3 regions of the Streptomyces sp. NPDC058246 genome follow, and region 1 is predicted to be linked to each of the others. Evidence: riboswitches for the same ligand, from Rfam matches in the RefSeq annotation. Region 1 holds a riboswitch; each other region holds the start of a gene.

Evidence for each region. A riboswitch is a leader RNA that binds a small molecule or an ion and turns the genes downstream of it on or off. The one in region 1 is predicted to bind cobalamin.
Region 2: it holds a riboswitch for cobalamin, as region 1 does, so the genes downstream of both, ACFVXA_RS26625 (prenyltransferase/squalene oxidase repeat-containing protein) here and ACFVXA_RS32365 (cobalamin biosynthesis protein) in region 1, are expected to answer to the same signal.
Region 3: it holds a riboswitch for cobalamin, as region 1 does, so the genes downstream of both, ACFVXA_RS12295 (HoxN/HupN/NixA family nickel/cobalt transporter) here and ACFVXA_RS32365 (cobalamin biosynthesis protein) in region 1, are expected to answer to the same signal.

The regions. Positions count from the first base shown of each region.
Region 1 is NZ_JBHVWZ010000030.1:70,183-76,750, reverse strand. Features, by position in the region: gene cobN (cobaltochelatase subunit CobN) at 1-1,341, opposite strand, end outside; gene ACFVXA_RS32370 (cobyric acid synthase) at 1,338-2,870, opposite strand; gene ACFVXA_RS32365 (cobalamin biosynthesis protein) at 2,867-3,811, opposite strand; cobalamin riboswitch at 3,930-4,071, opposite strand; gene ACFVXA_RS32360 (hypothetical protein) at 4,184-4,408, opposite strand; gene ACFVXA_RS32355 (inorganic phosphate transporter) at 4,421-5,662, opposite strand; gene ACFVXA_RS32350 (lysozyme) at 5,842-6,568, opposite strand, start outside.
Region 2 is NZ_JBHVWZ010000020.1:124,136-130,703, forward strand. Features, by position in the region: gene ACFVXA_RS26610 (MBL fold metallo-hydrolase) at 1-500, shown strand, start outside; gene ACFVXA_RS26615 (ATP-binding protein) at 529-2,601, opposite strand; gene ACFVXA_RS26620 (serine hydrolase domain-containing protein) at 2,865-4,016, shown strand; cobalamin riboswitch at 4,123-4,256, shown strand; gene ACFVXA_RS26625 (prenyltransferase/squalene oxidase repeat-containing protein) at 4,367-5,626, shown strand; gene ACFVXA_RS26630 (SCO2322 family protein) at 5,623-6,309, shown strand; gene ACFVXA_RS26635 (energy-coupling factor transporter transmembrane component T) at 6,315-6,568, shown strand, end outside.
Region 3 is NZ_JBHVWZ010000006.1:339,907-346,474, reverse strand. Features, by position in the region: gene ACFVXA_RS12315 (GTPase) at 1-1,595, shown strand, start outside; gene ACFVXA_RS12310 (single-stranded DNA-binding protein) at 1,767-2,234, shown strand; gene ACFVXA_RS12305 (Cys-Gln thioester bond-forming surface protein) at 2,515-3,906, shown strand; gene ACFVXA_RS12300 (helix-turn-helix domain-containing protein) at 3,987-4,364, opposite strand; cobalamin riboswitch at 4,465-4,692, shown strand; gene ACFVXA_RS12295 (HoxN/HupN/NixA family nickel/cobalt transporter) at 4,720-5,823, shown strand; gene ACFVXA_RS12290 (YcnI family protein) at 5,866-6,568, opposite strand, start outside.

The DNA of each region.
Region 1 (6,568 bases):
GATGTCGTCGCCGTCGACGTAGAGGGAGCCCGGCGGTTCGCCCCACGCCTCCAGCATTCCGTTCCGCAGCTCGGGGTCGAGCTGGTCGAACCATGCCCGGTAGTCGGCGAGCGGCACGCGTGCGGGCGCCGTGGCGAGCTGATCCTCCGTCAGCCACTCGACGTCGTGACCGCCGGCCTCGATGAGCCGGTGGATCAACTCGTCGCCGTTGTCGGGGTATTCGGTGAGCGCGTAACCGGCGCCCCGCAGCGCGTCCAGCACGCGTACCGCCGAAGCGGGCGTGTCGAGCCCGACCGCGTTGCCGACCCGCGAGTGCTTGGTCGGGTAGGCGGTGAAGACCAGCGCGAGCTTCTTCTCGGCGTTCGGCTTGTGCTTCAACCGGGCGTGGCGCAGGGCGATTCCGGCGACGCGCGCGGCCCGCTCGGGGTCGGCGACATACACCGGCACGTCGTCCGGACCCTGCTCCTTGAAAGAGAACGGCACGGTGATGAGCCGCCCGTCGAACTCCGGGATCGCTACCTGCATCGCCGCGTCCATCGGGGAGAGCGCGGCGTCCGACGCCTCCCAGGCACTCTTCGACGACGTCAGGCACAGTCCTTGCAGCACGGGGATGTCGAGGTCGGCGAGGGCGCCGATGTCCCAGGCCTCCTCGTCGCCACCCGCGGACGCCTGCGAGGCGTGGGTGCCGCCCGCCGCGAGCACGGTGGCGACCAGCGCGTCGGCCTTCCCGAGGATCTCGTACAGGCCGGCGTCCGCGCCGCGCAGCGAACCGCAGTACACGGCAAGGGCGTTGGCGCCGCGCGACTCGATCGCGTCGCACAGCGTGTCCACGAAGGCGGTGTTGCCCGACAGATGGTGCGCCCGGTAGAAGAGCACGCCGACGGTCGGCCGGCCCTCGACGAACGCGCGCTCGCCGTGGACGCCGAACTCGGCCGTCTTCTGCGGCTCTTCGAAGCCCTCGCCGGTGAGCAGTACGGTGTCGGAGAGGAACCGGGCCAGTTCGGTGAGGTTCGCGGGGCCGCCCTCCACGAGGTAGCGCAGTGCCTCGGCCACCACACCGGCGGGCACCGACGACTCGGCCATCAACTCCGCGTCCGGGACGGACTCCCCGCCGAGCAGCACGGTCGGGATTCCCGAGGCCTTCAGCCTGCTCAGGCCGTCCTCCCAGGCCCGCTTGCCCCCCAGCAGCCGTACGACGGCGATGTCCGCGCCCTCGACGAGCCCGGGCAGCTCCTCCGCGACATCCACCCGGGTCGGATTGCCGATCCGGTACGACGCGCCGGAGGCACGGGCCGCCAGCAGATCCGTGTCGGCGGTCGACAACAACAACACTGTGCTCATGCGGGCGCTCCCGGTGGAATGAAAGGCAGTCCTTGCGGCGCGCCCGACTCGATGAGCCGCCACAGCGCGTCCGTGTCCGCGTGTTCCTCGATCAGATCGCCGAGCCGGTCCAGCTGCTCCTCGCGCAGCGCCGCGAACGACGTGTCGGCGGCCGGCACGAAGCGTCGGCCCGCGGCGGCCGCCACCTCACGCAGGAAGGCGCGCCGGAATCCGTCCGACTCCAGCGAACCGTGCCAGTGCGTGCCCCAGACGGCACCGACCCGGCAGCCGTCCAGGCTCCGTCCGTCGTCATCGGAGAGGAACGCGTCTCCGCCCGCGACGTCGGCGACGCCGTGATGGATCTCGTACCCCTCGACGCGCTCGCCGAGGGCCCGGCCGACGGGCCGGGTGAGGGTCTTCTCGCGCGCGAACCGCACGCGGACGGGGAGGAGTCCGAGGCCCTCGACCCGCCCCGCCCGCGACTCGACCTCGTCCTCGATGCGCTCGCCGAGGACCTGGAAGCCACCGCAGATGCCGAGGACGGGACGGCCCTCGGCGGCTCTGCGCGCGATCGCGGCCGCGAGCCCGCGCTTGCGCAGCCACTCCAGGGCGCGCACGGTCCCGCGGGTGCCGGGGATCACGACCAGATCGGCGTCGGCCAGCTCCTCGGCCCGGTCCACGAACCGCACGACGACACCCGGCTCGGCGGCCAGCGCGTCCACGTCCGTGAAGTTGGACATGAGGGGGATCGCGCAGACGGCGACCCGCAGGACGTCCTCGCCGACCGGCGAGGTGACCGCCGACTCCCGGACCGTCCCGCGCAGGGACACCCGGAGCCCGTCCTCCTCGTCGATGCCGAGGCCGTGCCGGAAGGGCAGCACGCCGTACGACGGGCGTCCGGTGAGGCCGTGGAGCATGTCGAGCCCAGGCTCCAGCAGGGACACGTCCCCACGGAACTTGTTCACCAGGAACCCGGCGACCAGCTCCTGGTCCTCACGGGACAGCAGCGCGACCGTGCCGAAGAAGGAGGCGAAGACGCCCCCGCGGTCGATGTCGCCGACGACGAGCACGGGCAGCCGCGCGTTCCGCGCGATCCCCATGTTCACGATGTCCGTCCGCCGCAGATTGATCTCGGCGGGACTGCCCGCCCCCTCACAGATCACCGCGTCATACGTGCCCCGCAACTCGGCGAGGCAGTCCAGCACGGTCCCGAGGAGCCGCTCCTGCCGTCCCCCGTGATAGCCGCGCGCGCTCATCTCGCCCACCGGCTTGCCCATCAGCACGACCTGGCTGCTGCGGTCACTGCCCGGCTTGAGGAGCACGGGGTTCATCAGCGCGGTCGGCTCCACGCGCGCGGCCTGCGCCTGCATGGCCTGCGCCCGCCCGATCTCGGCACCCTCACGCGTCACGAAGGAGTTGAGGGACATGTTCTGCGCCTTGAAGGGCGCGACCTTGACGCCCTGCCGCACCAGCCACCGGCAGATCCCGGCGGTCACGACGCTCTTGCCGGCGTCGGAGGTGGTTCCGGCGATCAGCAGTCCGCCGCTCATGACGTGCCTCCCCGTCGTGTCAGGGTTCGGGCGGCCACGCTGACACCGAGCGCGAGCAGGCTCACGCGCCGCGACAGCCGTACGGCCCGTTCGATGTCGTCGACCTCGACGGCGCGGCCCGCGCCGTTCAGCACGGGCCGGTGCTCGACCCGGCCGCTGTAGGAGAGCGTCCCGCCGAGCCGCACACCGAGCGCACCCGCGAACGAGGCCTCGACGGGGCCGGCGTTGGGGCTCGGGTGCTTGCGGGCGTCCGCGCGCCAGGCGCGCACGGCGCCGCGCGGGTCGCCTCCGGCGACGGTGGCGAGCGCGGCGGTCAGCCGCGCGCCCGGCCAGCCCGCGACATCGTCGAGCCGCGCGGAAGCCCAGCCGTAGCGCCGGTACTTGGCGGACCTGTGCCCGACCATCGCGTCGAGCGTGTTCACGGCACGGAAGGCGACGAGACCGGGCACGCCGCCGACGGCGCCCCACACCAGTGCCCCCACGACGGCATCGGAGGTGTTCTCCGCGACGGACTCGACCACGGCACGGGCGATCCCGTCCTCGTCGAGCGCCTGCGGATCCCGCCCGCACAGATGCGGCAGCCGTTCCCGGGCCACCTCGACGTCCCCGGCCGCGAGCGCACCGCCGATCGCCCGGGCCTCCCGGCCGAGGGAGGTCCCTCCGACTACGGCCCAGGTGGCGGCGGCGGTCAGGGCGACGGAAGCGGTACGAGAGGTACGTACGGAACGAGCCGCGACGGCCGCGAGCCCGGCGGCACCCCCCACGCACACGGCGGTGTGCAGTGCGCCCCACCCGCGGTGGTCCCGCCACAGCACCCGCTCCACAGCTCCCGCGGCCCGCCCGAACGCGGCGACCGGATGCCCCCGGCGAGGATCGCCGAGCAGCAGGTCACCGAGAAGGCCGGCGGCGGCGCCGTACGCGAAGACGCGATCGGCACGCATCGGTTCAGCCGACCGTCGGGTCGGGCACAGCCGTCGTCCGCGTCATTCGCTTAGTTGGCAGAGCACTTGGGCAGCCGCGCATGGCGATATGTCCTCACTCAGGGTGTCCACGCCCTGGTTCGACGAGACCGGCGGTGAGAGTTCCTGGCTCCCGGGGACTTCCTTCCCCGGTGACAGTGGCGGGACCGCGCCGGATTCACACCGGCTTCCTCTCATGTCGCCGTACTTGGCTCCGGCAGTCCACCACGGGCCGAGAACACCCGTCAACTTGCTGTTGACCTGCGGAGGGAGAGTGTGCGAAGGCCCACACACGGGTGGGGTGCGAGACGGTGATCCGTCCCGCACCCCACTCGAAGTGATGCCCTTTTTACGTTACTTGCCGACGATCAGATAGATCCCGTACGCCACCGCCGCCGCGCAGGTCGCGAAGCAGACGTAGGCGCCGGTGACCGCGAGGGCGGCGGAACCGCCCTGGGCCGAGGCCGACTCGCGCTTGGAGAGTCCGACGATGCCGAGGGTGAAGAGGCCGACGAGGGCCACGGTGGTCACGAGGCTGACTCCGAAGACGGAGCCGAGGGCTGCCCAGTCGATGTGCATGCTGTTCGTTCCTTACACCGTGGCCGGGCGGGTGGGCTCCGCGTCCGGGGCCGGGATGGTGGTCTTCAGGTCGGTGTCCGCCGTGGCGATCGAGCCGGCCGGCGGCGGGGTGACCGCGGCGATCGCCGCGGTGACGACGCCCGCGGGCTCCGCGGGGACGTCGTTGACATTGTCGACGGTGACCGGCTGGCGGCGGGAGAGCGTCCAGATGACGCCGGCGCCGGCCACCAGCAGTACGCCGGTGAGGACGATGCCCCAGGTGCCCTGCTTGGTGAGGAACTCGGCGGAGGCGCCGGCCAGACCGGCGGCCGGCAGGGTCAGACCCCACGCGACGAACATCCGGGTCGCGGTCGACCAGCGGACGACACTGCCCTTGCGGCCGAGGCCCGAGCCCATCACGGCGCCCGAGCAGACCTGGGTGGTGGAGAGCGAGAAGCCGATGTGCGAGGAGGCCAGGATGGCCGTCGCGGCGCTGGTCTGGGCGGCGAAGCCCTGCTGCGGCGCGAGGTCGGTGAGGCCCTTGCCCATGGTGCGGATGATGCGCCAGCCGCCCAGGTAGGTGCCGAGCGCGATGGCCGTACCGGCCGAGACGATGACCCAGGTGGGAGGGTTCGAGCCCGGGGCGATCACACCGCCGGTGACCAGGGCGAGGGTGATGATGCCCATGGTCTTCTGCGCGTCGTTGGTGCCGTGGGCGAGCGAGACGAGACCGGCGGAGGCGATCTGGCCCGCGCGGAAGCCCTTGGCGGTCGCCTTCTCCTCGGCGCGGTTGCCGATCTTGTACGTCAGCCGGGTGGCCAGCATGGCGGCGAGTCCGGCGACGAGGGGGGCGGCGACCGCGGGGATCAGCACCTTGGTGACGACGGTCGAGCCGTTCACCGACGACCAGCCGGCCGACATGACCGCGGCGCCGATCAGGCCGCCGAAGAGTGCGTGGGAGGAGCTGGAGGGCAGACCCAGAAGCCAGGTCAGCAGATTCCAGAGGATGGCGCCGACGAGCGCCGCGAAGATCACTTCGGTGCGAATGCCCTCTTCGTTGATGATCCCGCCGGAGATCGTCTTGGCGACCTCCACGGAGAGGAACGCACCGACGAGATTCAGCACGGCGGACATGGCCACCGCCGTCTTGGGCTTCAGAGCGCCGGTCGAGATGGTCGTCGCCATCGCGTTGGCAGTGTCGTGGAAACCGTTCGTGAAATCGAACACGAGAGCGGTGACGATCACGATTCCGAGGAGGAGCGTGATGTGTTCCATTTACCCAGGCTTCTGTTTGACGTCAGTGGCAAGTGGACCGTAGGCAACCTGAGTGAACGGAAGATGAACTGGGGCGGGCGGTGGGGTGTCTCAATGGGTGGACCGCCCCTCCGTTTGTGGCGGAGGGGCGGCCCGATGGGCTCGAACGAAGGCGGAATCCTGGGCTCCGCTCCCTTTTTCTAGCCGCCGGCGAGCCGCTTGAGCTGAGTGCTGGATCCGTTGAAGAGATTCTGGTCACCCGGCAGGCTGCCGCTGTTGTCGTACTGCCAGAAGGTCCAGAACGACCAGCCGGCGGGCAGCGTGCCCGCGTCCGCCGAGTCGTAGCGGGCGAGCCACAGGGCGTGGTTCGCGGCGAAGGCGCGGCTGCCGCCGGTGCAGGTGTTCCACCAGTGCGTGGTCGTGTAGATCACCGGACGGCGGCCGGTCTCCCGCTTGACCTCGTCACTGAACGCCTTGATCCAGCTCACCATCCTGGCCTTGCTCAGGCCGTAGCACTTGTGGCTGCTGTACGGGTTGTACTCGATGTCCAGCGCGGGCGGCAGCGTCCAGCCGTCCGAGCGCCATGCGCCTCCGTTGCGCACGAAGTACGCGGCCTGGGTGGTGCCGGACGACTTGTCCGGCACCGCGAAGTGGTAGGCGCCGCGGAGGATGCCCGCGTCGCGCGCGCCGTTGTACTGCCGGCTGAAGTACGGATTGCGGTAGGTGTGGGACTCGGTCGCCTTGACGTAGACGAACTGGGCGCCCTTCGCTTTCGCGCTCGGCCAGTCGACGTTCTTCTGGTGCGAGGACACGTCGTGCCCCTTGGGCCTGCTCGCGGCGTCGGCCGGAAGCGCGGTGAGGGCCGTCCCCCCGGCGGTGAGTGCCGCCACGACGGCAGCCGCCGCGACGACGTGGGTGCGGGCGCGG
Region 2 (6,568 bases), on a different contig from region 1:
GCCACACGCCCGGCCATGTCTGCCTCCACCTGGAGGAGGTCCATCCCGCCCGACTCCCCGGCGCGGGCCGCCTGTTCTCCGGCGACCATCTCCTCCCGAGGATCACTCCGCACATCGGCCTGTACGAGGATCCGGACGACGCCACGGTCACCGATCCCCTCGGCGACTACCTCGACTCCCTGGAGCGCGTCGGCCGGCTCGCCCCCGCCGAGGTGCTCCCGGCCCACCAGCACGCCTTCACCGACGCCCCGTCCCGCGTACGCGAGCTCCTCACCCACCACGAGGAACGCCTCACCGGCCTCCTCACCCTCCTCTCCACCCCGCTCACCACCTGGCAGCTCGCCGAGCGCATGGAGTGGAACCGCCCCTGGGACCAGATCCCCTACGGCTCCCGCAACATCGCGGTCTCGGAAGCCGAGGCCCACGTACGCCGCCTGGTGAAACTGGGTCGCGCGGAGGCGGTTCCGGGGAGCGATCCGGTGACGTACGTGGCGGTATGAGGCCGATGCCAAGGGGCCATGGCGGCACCTAGCGACCGGCGGCCGCGTAGTCCAGTCCCTCCCCGTACGGCATGGCGAGGCCCTCCTGGTAGGCCTTCTCGTAGGCCGTGTCGCCGAGCTCCTCGCGGATGCGGAGTTCGTGGTGGAGGCGGGTGGCGAGGAGGTCGGGGGAGGCCATCTGGGCGCGGCCGGTGAGTTCCCAGACTCGGGCGCCGATGCCGAGAAGGCGGGCCGCGCGGTGGCCGTCGCCGGCCGCGACGACGGCGGCGGCGAGCACGTCGAGGGCCATGGCCGCGCCGACGGTGTTGTGCAGCAGGCCGTGCCCGGCCAGGGCGGTGCGGGCGGTGCGGACGGCCGCGCGGACGTCGCCCCGGGCGAGGTCCGTCTGGGCCACGATCCCGTCGGCGAACGCGCCCGCCCACCCCTCGCCGCACGCCACGCTGGCCGCGCGCACCTCCTCGGCCACCGCGCGCGCCCGCTCGTAGGCGCCCCGCAGCATGTGCGCGAAGGCGAGTGCCACGCGGACCTGGAGCTGGGCGGCCCCGAACCCGTCCTGCCGGATGGGCAGCCGGGGTGCCGCGGACAGCACCTCGATGGCCTCGGACAGCTTGCCGCTCAGGGACAGTTGACCGCCGGTGAGGTACGCGGCGGCCACCACCGCCACCGCGTCACCCTGCTCCTCGGCCGCGTCCACACACCGGCCCGCCCAGTCGGCGGCCACCTCCAGATCGCCCTGGAGCAGGGCCACCGCGCCGCGCGCCCACAGGGCGCGGGTACGGTCGGGACCCGGTGCCGGATCTGCGGCGAGCGCCAGGTCGAGGCAGTGCTGGGCGTCGCGCAGATAGCCGCAGTGCCGCCACAGGAAGCCGACGTCGGCCGCCATCTCCAGCGCTGCACGCCCCTCGGGTTCGGTGAGGGCGCAGTCCATGGCGGCACGGAGGTTGGCATGCTCGGTGAGGGTGCGCTCGCACCACGCCACCTGCCGTCCGGTGTTCCACTCGGCGCAGCCGTCGCGGGCCAGCCGCCGGTAGTGGTCGCGGTGCCGCAGCCGTACGGCGTGCTCCTCGCCGAGCGCGCGCAGCCAGTCGGCACCGAACTCCCGTACGGTGTCGAGGAGTCGGAAGCGGTCCGGGTCGGTGTCATGGCGGCGCGCGATGGACTGCTCGACGAGCCGGGCGAGCAGTCCGGCGATCCGCCCCGCGGGCAGCGGGCCGCCCGCGCAGACGTCCTCGGCGGCGCGCAGGCAGAAGCCGTCCGCGAACACCGACAGGCGAGCCCAGAGCAGCCGCTCCAGCGGTGCGCACAACTCGTGGCTCCAGCCGATGGCCGTCCGCAGTGTCCGGTGGCGCGGCGGCCCCTCGCCGTCGCGCGCGGTGAGCAGGTCGAGCCGGGACGTCAGGCCCGCCCCGAGGCGGCCGTGCAACTGGGCCAGGGAGAGCTCGCAGAGCCGTACGGCGGCGAGTTCGATGGCGAGCGGGATACCGTCCAGGCTGCGGCAGACGTCCTCGACGGCGGCGCGGTCGGTGTCACCGAGGACGAACCCGGTGTCGGCCGCGCGTTCGGTGAACAGGGCCACCGCGTCGTCGGCGACCGGCAGCGGGTCCAGGTGCAGCACGCGTTCGCCGGGCAGGCCGAGCGGCTGACGGCTGGTGAGGAGGATGCGCAGCCCCGGCAGGACGGGCAGCAGCGCCTCGACGAACGGCACACAGTCCGCGAGGACGTGCTCGCAGGAGTCGAGAATCAGCAACAGCCGCTTGCCCTGGGCCCATTCGGCGACCACCTCGGTGACCGGCGCTGTCGACTGGTCCGTGAGCCGCAGTGCCTCCACGACGGCCAGGCCCACCAGACCAGCGGTGTGCAGCGGGGAGAGCTCCACCAGCCAGACGCCGTCCGGGTACGCGTCCTGGACCCGCCTCGCGGCCCGCAGCGCGAGCCGTGTCTTGCCGACCCCGCCGACCCCGACCAGACTCACCAGCCGGTCGATCCCGACCCCGGGATCCAACTCCTGCTCCAGCCAGTCCAGTTCACCCAGCCGCCCGACGAAGCTCCGCGCCTCCGGGGGCAGATTGCCGGACCGTCCACCAGTCGTCTTCTCGGACACACGGACCAGTCTGACGTGATCACCCTCCCACGTTGCCCCGCTCCGGCAACTCGGACAGAAAGGTCGAAGCACCCGGCCACTTCCGGACAGCTTTCGACGCGATGTGATCAATTCCCTGCTGGTGAGGGTGGGGCGGGCGCTACGGGAGACCCTCGTTCCGCAAGCCCGCCCCTCGTCCCGAGTCGGCCGCCCCTCGGTCCGGACGGACACTGTCGTTCTGGACATACATCCCTCGGAAACAGCCCCCTGCGAAAGGTGAACCGATGAGCACCCTGCGCGAGCTTCTTCAGGCGTACGTCGAGGACGGCAGCGTGCCGGGGGCGGTGGGCCTCGTGGCGCGCGGTGACGACGTCGACGTACAGGCCGTCGGTGACGTCGACGTCGAGGGGAGTGCCCCGATGGCCAGGGACTCGATCTTCCGGATCGCCTCGATCAGCAAGCCGGTCACCGCCGCCGCGGTGATGATGCTGGTCGACGACGGCGCGATCGCGCCCGACGAACCGGTCGACGCGTGGCTGCCGGAGCTCGCCAAGCCGATGGTCGTGCGGACGCCGGCCAGTCCCGTCGACGACGTGGTCCCGGCCGTCCGGCCGATCACCGTCGCCGATCTGCTCTCCTCCCGGGCCGGCTGGGGCTTCCCGTCCGACTTCTCGCTGCCGCAGGTCCAGGCGCTGTTCGAGGTGCAGAAGGACGGCCGTGAGCCGCAGGCGTATCCGACGCCGGATGCCTGGGTGGCGGACCTCGCCCGCCTTCCGCTGCTCTACCAGCCGGGCGAGGCCTGGTTGTACGGCACCTCATCCGATCTCCAGGGCGTGCTGATCGCCCGGGTCACGGGCCGCCCGTTGCCGGAGTTCCTGGCCGAGCGGATCTTCGAGCCGCTCGGCATGAAGGACACCGCCTTCGAGGTACCGGCCGGCAAGCGCGACCGCTTCACCAGCTCCTACCGGAAGGCCCGGGGCGGGGGTCTCGAACTCGCCGACTCCCCCGACGGACAGTGGAGCAGCGTCCCGGCGTTCCCGTCCGGCGGTGGCGGCCTGGTCTCCACCGCCGACGACTGGCTGGCCTTCGCCCGGCTGCTCCTCGCCGACGGCACGGCGGACGGCCGGCGGCTCCTGTCCCCCGCCTCCGTACGGGAGATGACCACCAACCACCTCACCCCCGCCCAGCGCGACATCGGCGCCCTGTTCATGGAGGGCCAGGGCTGGGGCTACGGCGCCCAGGTCGACATCGAACGCACCGACCCCTGGAGCGTGCCGGGCCGCTACGGCTGGACCGGCGGCACCGGCACCACCGCCCATATCGTCCCGTCCACCGGCACGGTCACCGTCCTGCTCACCCAGGTCGCCATGGAGAACCCGACGCCCACCCCGCTGATGCGGGACTTCTGGCGCCGCACGGCCGACGCGACTCAGTAAGCGGGCGGCGCCACTCGGCGCCACTCGGCGCCACGAGGTGCCGCTCGCCGCCACGAGGTGCCGCCTGCGGCCGAGGGCCTCACAGGCGGCCCTCAGGCAATTTCGTACGGCCGGTAGAGTGAGCGCGTCGTCATCACACCCGTACGGGGGGAAGCCGGTGCAATTCCGGCGCTGACCCGCAACCGTGAACCACCCGCAAGGTGGTGAGCCGGATCGCCCCGCGCAGGAAGTGACCGGCTCGTGCCACCGGCAGCCCGCCGCTGGCCGGCACCGTCGAGGGATACGGAGCCGGAGCCGCCCGGATGCTCCCGCGTGCGCCCGGTGCTGCCCGGCTCCCCGCAGGGAGAGTCATGATTGTTCGCCGCAGCACCGCGGTACTGGCCGCCACCGTCGTCATCGGTACGGCCGTCGCACCGGCGGCGTTCGCCGCCGACGCGTCCCCCTCCCCCTCCCCTTCCGTGGCGCTCCCCTCCGGGCTGTACGGCTCCACCGACCCCACCTACGACGGCGTCTGGCGGCAGTCACTGGCACTGCTCGCCCAGGACACCGTGGGCGTCAAGCCCGCCGCCAAGGCCGTCGACTGGCTGACCGGCCAGCAGTGCGCGAACGGCGCCTTCGCCGCGTACCGCGCCGATGCCACCGCCAAGTGCGACGCCAAGACGACGGTCGACACGAACAGCACGGCCGCCGCCGTACAGGCCCTGGCCGCGCTCGGCGGGCACGACACCGAGACCGGCAAGGCCGTCGCCTGGCTGAAGTCCGTGCAGAACAAGGACGGTGGCTGGGGGTACGCCGCGGGCGGGGCCAGCGACGCCAACTCGACGTCCGTGGTGATCGGAGCTCTCACCGCGGTGGGCGAGAAGCCCGACGACGTCTCCAAGGGCGGCAAGTCGCCGTACGACGCGCTGGTGAAGCTGTCGCTGCCCTGCGACGGCGCCGACGCGGGCGCCTTCGCCTACCAGCCGGACAAGAAGGGCAAGCTCGCGGCGAACGCCGACGCGACGGCGGCGGCCGTGGCCGGCTCGCTCGGCAAGGGCCTCGCCGGTGAACCCAAGCAGCCGATCGCCGACCCCCTGTCCTGCAAGGCCGCCGACGGCAGCCACCCCGAGCGGGCCGCGCAGAACGGTGCCGCGTACCTCGTCAAGGCGCTCGCCAAGGACAAGTACCTCAAGTCGGCGCAGCCCGGCGCCGAGGACCGGCCCGACTACGGCAACACCGCGGACGCGGTCCTCGCGCTCGCGACCTCCGGACACGGCGACAAGGCGGCCGACACGATGCGCTGGCTGGAGGGCCACTACGCGCAGTGGGCGAAGCAGGCCGGGCCGGCCGCGTACGCCCAGCTGATCCTCGCCGCCGACGCGGCGACCTTCGACACGTGGGACTTCGGCGGCCAGAACCTCGTCAAGCAGCTCAACGCCCTTGGCCCCGCTCCGGAGTCGGTGCCCACGGCCGGCCCCTACCCCTCCTCGGGTGCCGAGAAGAACGCGGACCAGGCCAAGGACGAGGACGACAAGGGCCTCGGCGTCTGGTGGATCGTCGGCGTCGGTCTCGTCGCCGGCATCGGCATCGGCTTCCTGCTCAGCGGCCGCAACAAGAAGCGGCAGCTGTGACCCGGCGCGGTACGACCACCCCGGTCCTGGTCCTGGCCCTGCTCCTCCTCCTGCTCGGCGGCACGGCGGGCCAGGCCCAGGCCGTCGGCTACCGCTACTGGTCCTTCTGGGACCTGACCGGCGGGAAGTGGACGTACGCGACCCAGGGTCCGTCGACCGCGCGGCCGTCCGACGGCGATGTCCAGGGCTTCCGCTTCGCGGTGAGCCAGGACTCCCAGGACGCCGCGAAGCCGCGCGGGAAGGCGGACCTCGCCTCCGACCCCGCTTCCGCCTTCGCCTCCGACCTCGCTTCCATATGCGCGAAGACGCCCGCCCAGCACGGCAAGAAGCGCGTGGCCCTGGTCATCGACTTCGGTACGACGGCGGACGCACCGTCCGGCGAGACGCCGCCGTCCCCGCGTACGGCGTGTGCCCGCGTCCCCTCCGACGCGACGACGGCCGACGCCCTCGCCTCGGTTGCCAAACCCCTCCGCTACGACACCAACGCCCTCCTGTGCGCCATCGCGGGCTACCCGCGAACGGGCTGCGGCGACCAGGTCTCCGCCACGAAGCCGACGGCCTCCGCCCGCCCCCAGGCCGAGCCCGCCCACCACGGCCCATCGGTCGGCCTGCTCGCAGGCGTCGCCGCGGTGGCCCTGCTGGGCGCGGCGGCCGTCTGGCAGGCACGCCGCCGCCGGGGCTGAGGACCATGACGAAGGGCGACGAGGACTGTGCCGTCACCGCTGTGGGCGATCGTCCCGCAGGGCGACGGGGGTCCCCCCTGTTCGAGCGCAGGCGAGAAATCGAGGGAGGGCGGGCACGGCCACCAGTGCCGGGTGCCCATCCGATCAAGCGCCCGCTGAACCCCGGTAACCGCAACGCCCTCCACCCGGGCGCCTGGTGGATCTGGGCCCTGGGCCTGGGCACCGCGGCCTCCCGCACCACGAACCCGCTCCTCCTTGC
Region 3 (6,568 bases), on a different contig from region 1:
CGCTCGCCTACGACGGACCGCTGCGCTCACGTCTGGACGCGCTCCGCGAACTGGTGGGCCTCTCGCGCACCCGGCTCGACAGCAGGACACTCTCCGAGGCGGGCCGCGTCCTCGACGAAGCGGCGGCGCGCCGCAAGCTCTCCGGTGAGCACACGGTCGTCGCCATCGCCGGGGCCACGGGGAGCGGCAAGTCGCAGCTCTTCAACGCGCTCGCCGGGGTGGCCATTTCGGAGACCGGTGTCCGTCGGCCGACCACCGCGGCGCCCATCGCGTGCAGTTGGAGCGACGGCGCGGCGACGCTCATCGACCGGCTCGGCATCCCCGGACGGCTGCGCAGGCGTCCGCTGCAGAGCCCGGAGGCCGAGGCGCAACTGCGCGGCCTCGTCCTGGTCGACCTGCCCGACCACGACTCCGCGGCCGTCCAGCACCGCGAACAGGTGGACCGCATCCTGGCGCTCGTCGACGCGGTCATCTGGGTCGTGGACCCCGAGAAGTACGCCGACGCCGTCCTCCACGAGCGCTATCTGCGGCCCATGGCCGGGCACGCGGAGGTCACCTTCGTCGTGCTCAATCAGGTGGACCGGCTGCCCGGGGAGGCCGCCGACCAGGTCCTCGACGATCTGCGGCGGCTGCTCGACGAGGACGGGATCGCCCTCGGCGAGTACGGCGAACCGGGCGCGACCGTGCTCGCGCTGTCCGCGCTGACCGGCGACGGCGTCGGTGAACTGCGCGAGTCGCTCGGCCAGTTCGTGGCCGAACGCGGTGCCGCCGCACGTCGAATTTCGGCCGACTTGGACGCGGCCGCCGCGCGCCTGTGGCCCGTGTACGCGACCGGACGGCGCGTCGGGCTCAGCGAGGAGGCGCGCGACGAGTTCGCGGGCCGCCTCGCGGACGCGGTGGGCGCGGTCGCGGCCGGCGAGGCGGCCGAGCGGGCGTGGCGCCGCAACGCCAACCGCGCGTGCGGGACGCCCTGGCTGCGGCTGTGGCGCTGGTACCAGGATCGGCGCGAACCCTCGACCGGCCGCCTGGCCGTAAGGGCCCCCGCGGACGAGGAGGCCACCGCGCGCCAGCGCGTCGAGCAGGCCGTACGGACGGTCGCGGACCGGGCGGTGTACGGACTTCCCGCGCCCTGGGCCCAGGCGGTGCGCGAGGCGGCCGTACGGGGGGCGCAGGGGCTGCCCGAGGCGCTGGACGAGATGGCGGCGCGCGCCACGAGTCCGGTGGGGCGTCCGCCGCGGCCGGGCTGGTGGCCGGTCGCCGTGCTGGCACAGGCCTCGATGACGATCCTGCAAGTCGTCGGCGGACTCTGGCTGCTGGGACAGATCATCGGCATCAGCTCGCCGAATCTCGGGGTGCCGGTGCTGCTGATGGTGGCGGGCATCATCGGCGGTCCGGCCGTCGAGGGAAGCAGCAGAATGGCGGCACGCGGACCGGCCCGGCGCTACGGACTCGAAGCGGAGCGACGGCTGCGTGAGGCCGCCGCCGGTTGCGGCAGGGCCCGCGTCCTGGATCCGGTGGCAGCGGAGCTGCTGCGCTACCGGGAGGTGCGCGAGCAGTACGGGCGGGTGACGGGGGCGGCGGCGCCTGTCGGGTGACCCCCGGGCGTCGCTCGTCGGTAGCCCCGGCGGGTGACGCGGTTTTCCACAACCGGCCGGTAGCCCACAGCGCTCAGCGGGCTCGGCCCGGCGAAGGCAGTCTGAACTCGCGGCGATCGCAGCGCATGCGATCGCAGCGACAGACGCATTCGTACGGGAGAGGGGTCCGGGATGAACGAGACGATGGTGTGCACGGTGGGCAACGTGGCGACACGGCCGGTGTACCGGGAATTGGCGAACGGGGCGTCGGCGAGGTTCCGGCTCGCGGTGACCTCGCGGTACTGGGACCGCGAGAAGAGCGCGTGGACGGACGGACACACCAACTTCTTCACGGTGTGGGCCAATCGTGCGCTCGCCACGAACGTGGGGGCATCGGTGTCGGTGGGCGATCCCGTCATCGTGCAGGGCAGGTTGAAGGTCCGCACCGAACAACGCGACGGGCAGAGCTGGACGTCGGCGGACATCGACGCGGTGGCGATCGGCCACGACCTCTCGCGGGGTACGTCGGCCTTCAGGCGCCCGTCCAAGGAGGGGGACGCGACGGCGGCTGCCCGAGCCGAGCCCTCTTGGGAGACCGAGCCGGACAGCCAGCCGGAGACCGCGTCCCAACAGCGTCCGGAACCCGCGGGGGTGACGTGATGTTAGGGATTCACACATCCTGACCGAAGTGCGGCTTATCGACAAATCCATTGCGAACGGTCCCCATGGATTTGTCGATAAGCGCAGCTCACAGCTGTGCGAGCGATAACGATTCCGAGTCGGATCGGTTATCGGATGACATGCCTGGGGAGCGTGGTGCGCCGCGTCCTTAGGATGCCGGGCATAGCTCTCGTGGCTTCTGATTCTGCTGGCGGGACCGTCCCCCCATGTCAACGGGTCCTGCACGAAGGGGAATTCTGTGCTTTCTTCGCTGTCTGCGTTGTCCGCGCGCAGGCGAGGGGCCGCCGCCCGCCTCGCCGCCGCGACGTTGGTGTCCGGGCTCTTCGCCGCGGCGGCGATCGCCACCGCCGGTACGGCCGTCGCCGACGAGACTCCGCAGAACCAGGGCGGCGCGACGGCCACCATAGGCGACCTGAAGACGTACGGGTCCGCGGTCATTCATGACGGCGGCGAGGACTCGTGGGTGTCCGCGGGGCTCTTCGAGATGTCCGTGGACAACGGCGGCATGCTGCAGACCTACTGCATCGACATCCACAACCCGACGCAGCGGGACGCCAAGTACCAGGAGACCTCCTGGAGCGGTACGTCGCTGAGCGGCAACAAGGACGCCGGCAAGATCCGCTGGATCCTGCAGAACTCCTACCCGCAGGTGAACGACCTGGCGGCGCTCGCCAAGCAGGCCGGCGTCAGCGGCCTCACCGAGAAGGACGCGGCGGCCGGCACCCAGGTGGCCATCTGGCGGTACTCGGACGGCGCCGACGTGGACGCGGTGGACCCGCCGGCGGAAAAACTCGCGGACTATCTGCAGAAGAGCGCGCGGAACCTGGCGGAGCCCAAGGCGTCCCTCACACTCGCCCCGGCCGCGGTCTCGGGTCACGCCGGTGAGCGGCTCGGTCCGGTCACGGTGCACACCAACGCGGACAGCGTGACGGTGACCCCGCCCACGGACGCCGCCGCCAGCGGGGTGAGGATCGTCGACAAGAACGGCAAGGCGATCACCTCCGCGGCCGACGGCAGCCGGCTCTACTTCGACGTGCCGAAGGACAGCGCGGACGGTTCGGCCTCGCTGACCGTGCAGGCGTCCACGACCGTGCCGGTCGGTCGCGCCTTCACCTCGGAGACCCACTCCCAGACCCAGATACTCGCGGGCTCCAGCGAGTCGACGGTCTCCGCGACGGCGACCGCGAACTGGGCGGAGAGGGGCGCGATACCGGCCCTGTCCGCCGAGAAGAACTGCGCCAAGGGTGGCGTGGACATCACGGCGGCCAACAAGGGCGACGAGGCGTTCACCTTCGAGTTGATGGGGATCGAGCACACCATCGCGGCGGGCGCGACGCAGACGGTGACCATCCCGCTCCAGGAGGACCAGGCCTACGACTTCACGATCACCGGTCCGAACGGCTTCGCGAAGCGCTTCAAGGGCGTGCTCGACTGCGAGACCCAGGGCGGCGCGCACGACGTCACGACGCAGACGGTCAGTGAGCCGAGCCCGGCGACGGTGGGCGGCACCTCCACCGGGGGCACCGACCTCGCCGCGACCGGCGGCACCAGCGCGACGCCGCTCATCGCGGGCACAGCCATCGCCCTGGTGGTGATCGGCGGCGGGGCGGTCTTCCTCGTCCGCAAGAAGAAGGCACCGACGCAGGACTGAAGACCGGACCGGACAAGAGCGGAGGCGCAGGCCTCCAGCCTCAGCACCTTGGCAACTCGACAGTGAGCGACCGGAGCGGCTCAACCGCCGTCGGACGTGCGGTGTTCGTCGGACGAGCAGTGTTCGAGGAGTTCGGCGATCGGGCCGTCGGTCACCCGGTAGCGCACGACGCGCCCGTCCTTGTCGCCCTCGACCACCCCGGCGGTACGGAGCAGACGCAGGGCCTGGGACACGGCGGGGTCGTTCATGCCGGTCGCGATGGCGAGGTCGGAGACGGCAAGGGGCCCGGCTCGGTGCAGGGCCAGGAGCAGAGCGAGGCGGCGTGGGTCGGCCAGCAGGGAGAAGCGGTCGGCCCACGTGCGTACGTGCCCGGGCTCACCGATGGCGGCGACGGCGTCGCAGACCCGGTGGCCGTCGATGGTCCGGCGGTCGGCCCGCTCGGCGGGGACGAGGTGCATGGCGGCCATCTTCGCAGGCGGACACGGGACGCACGCCGCCGTCCCCGCGGCGGCCCGGGCGAGGTGCCCCATGTGATCTTCAATACCTGCGCAGCTGTGCAGCTTTGCAGGAGACCTCGGCCACCCCTACGGTGGGTGGGCCGTGGTGTTCGGGAAGACCGGTGACGACCCCTCAGGAGGTCCATACCGGAGCGGCCCTCGCCACTGTGATCGGGGAGTTCCCGTCCCGTGCCGCCTTCGGCGGCGCCACTGGCCGCGAGGCCGGGAAGGCAGGGTCGGGCGCGTGCACCCGTAAGCCAGGAGACCGGCCACGGCATCTCACGAAGTGATCCACGAGGTGCTGGAGCGTGACCGAATGACCCTGCCCACTCAGTCGTCCCCACCCGCCGCCGGGTTCCGCTGGCGCCGCGAGGACACCCTCCGAACCGCCGTACTCCTGGCCGTGATCGCGGCGTTGCACGTCGTCGCGTTCGGCATCCTGTTCCTGCTCGTGGTGCCGGAGCACTACGAGGTCGGCTCCAAGGCGTTCGGCATCGGCCTGGGCGTCACCGCGTACACCCTGGGCATGCGGCACGCCTTCGACGCGGACCACATCGCCGCGATCGACAACACCACCCGCAAGCTGATGGCCGACGGCAAGCGGCCGGTGTCGGTGGGCTTCTGGTTCGCGCTCGGGCACTCCAGTGTGGTGGTCGTGCTCGCCGCACTGATCGCCGGCGGCACCCAGCTGGCCGGTCGGATCATGAACGAGGGGTCCAGCACCCACCAGGTGCTGGGCGTCATGGGCACCACGATCTCCGGGTCGTTCCTCTACCTCATCGCCGCCCTCAACCTCGTCGCGCTCGTCGGCATTCTGCGGGTCTTCCGCGCGATGCGCGCCGGCGCCTATGACGAGGCCGAACTCGAACAGCACCTGGATTCCCGGGGTTTCATGAACCGGATCCTCGGCCGCTTCACGAAGTCCATCACGCGGCCCGGGCAGATGTTCCCGCTGGGCTTTCTCTTCGGGCTCGGCTTCGACACCGCCACCGAGGTCACCTTGATGGTGATGGCGGGCAGCGGCGCGGCGGCCGGACTGCCCTGGTACGCGATCCTGTGCCTGCCGCTGCTGTTCGCGGCGGGGATGAGCCTGTTCGACACGCTGGACGGCACGTTCATGAACTTCGCCTACCAGTGGGCCTTCTCCAACCCGGTGCGCAAGGTCTTCTACAACCTCACCATCACCGGACTGTCCATCGCGGTGGCCTTCTTCATCGGCACGATCGAGCTGGTGGGCGTCCTGCACGACAAGCTCGACCTGCGCGACGACGTGACCGGCTGGATCGCGGGACTCGACCTGGACAACGTCGGGTACATCATCGTCGGCCTGTTCGTGGTCGTCTGGGCGGCGGCCGTGGCGTACTGGCGGCTGGCCAAGGTCGAGCAGCGGTGGGCGGTCCGCCCCGCCGACGGGAGTTGACACCGGCGGGGCGGTAGCCGCGTCAGCAGCCAGGCGTACCGGCTAGGAGCGGGCGCTCCGGCCGCGCGCGAGGGCGAATCCGGCCGCGGCCAGACCGAGGACGCCGACGACCAAACCCGCGATGCCCAGACCACGAGCGGTCGAGTCACTGGACTTGCCGTTCGCGGTCGAGGTCTTGGGGGTCGAGGCGGACGGCGAGGCCGCGTCGGACGACTCGCCCGACGAGCCCTCCCCGGCGCCCTTGGCGGTGAGCTTGAGGACCGGCGCCGGGTTCTCAGGCTCCGCGCCGCCCTGCTGCGTCTCCTCGATCCAGCGGACGACATTGCCGTCCGAGTAGGTCTGCAGCGTCTTGAAGCTCAGCTGGTCGGTGTTGTCCGGAAGTTGGCCGAAGGCGACATCGAAGTCCTGGTACTCGCCGTGGCGGATCCTGCCGCCGGTCCAGGTGATCTCGGAGACGGCGTCGGTGATCGTGCCGTCGTCCGTCTTGATGGGCGTCTTGAGCTTGGTGGTGGTCACCTTCGCGGTCCAGCCCGCCTGCGGGGTGACCAGGACGCCCAGGACCGGATGGTCGGTGGGCAGGAAGACCTGCACCTTCGTGGTGCTGGCGGTGTCCTCCTCGTTGGGGACCCGGAAGGTCAGCACGCCGTCCGTGGCGCCCTGGGCGTAGCTCTCGGGGTGGACCGTCACATGCGCGAAGGCGGCGCCCGCGGCGGTCAGGACGCCGGCCGTGGTGAGGGCGGCGACA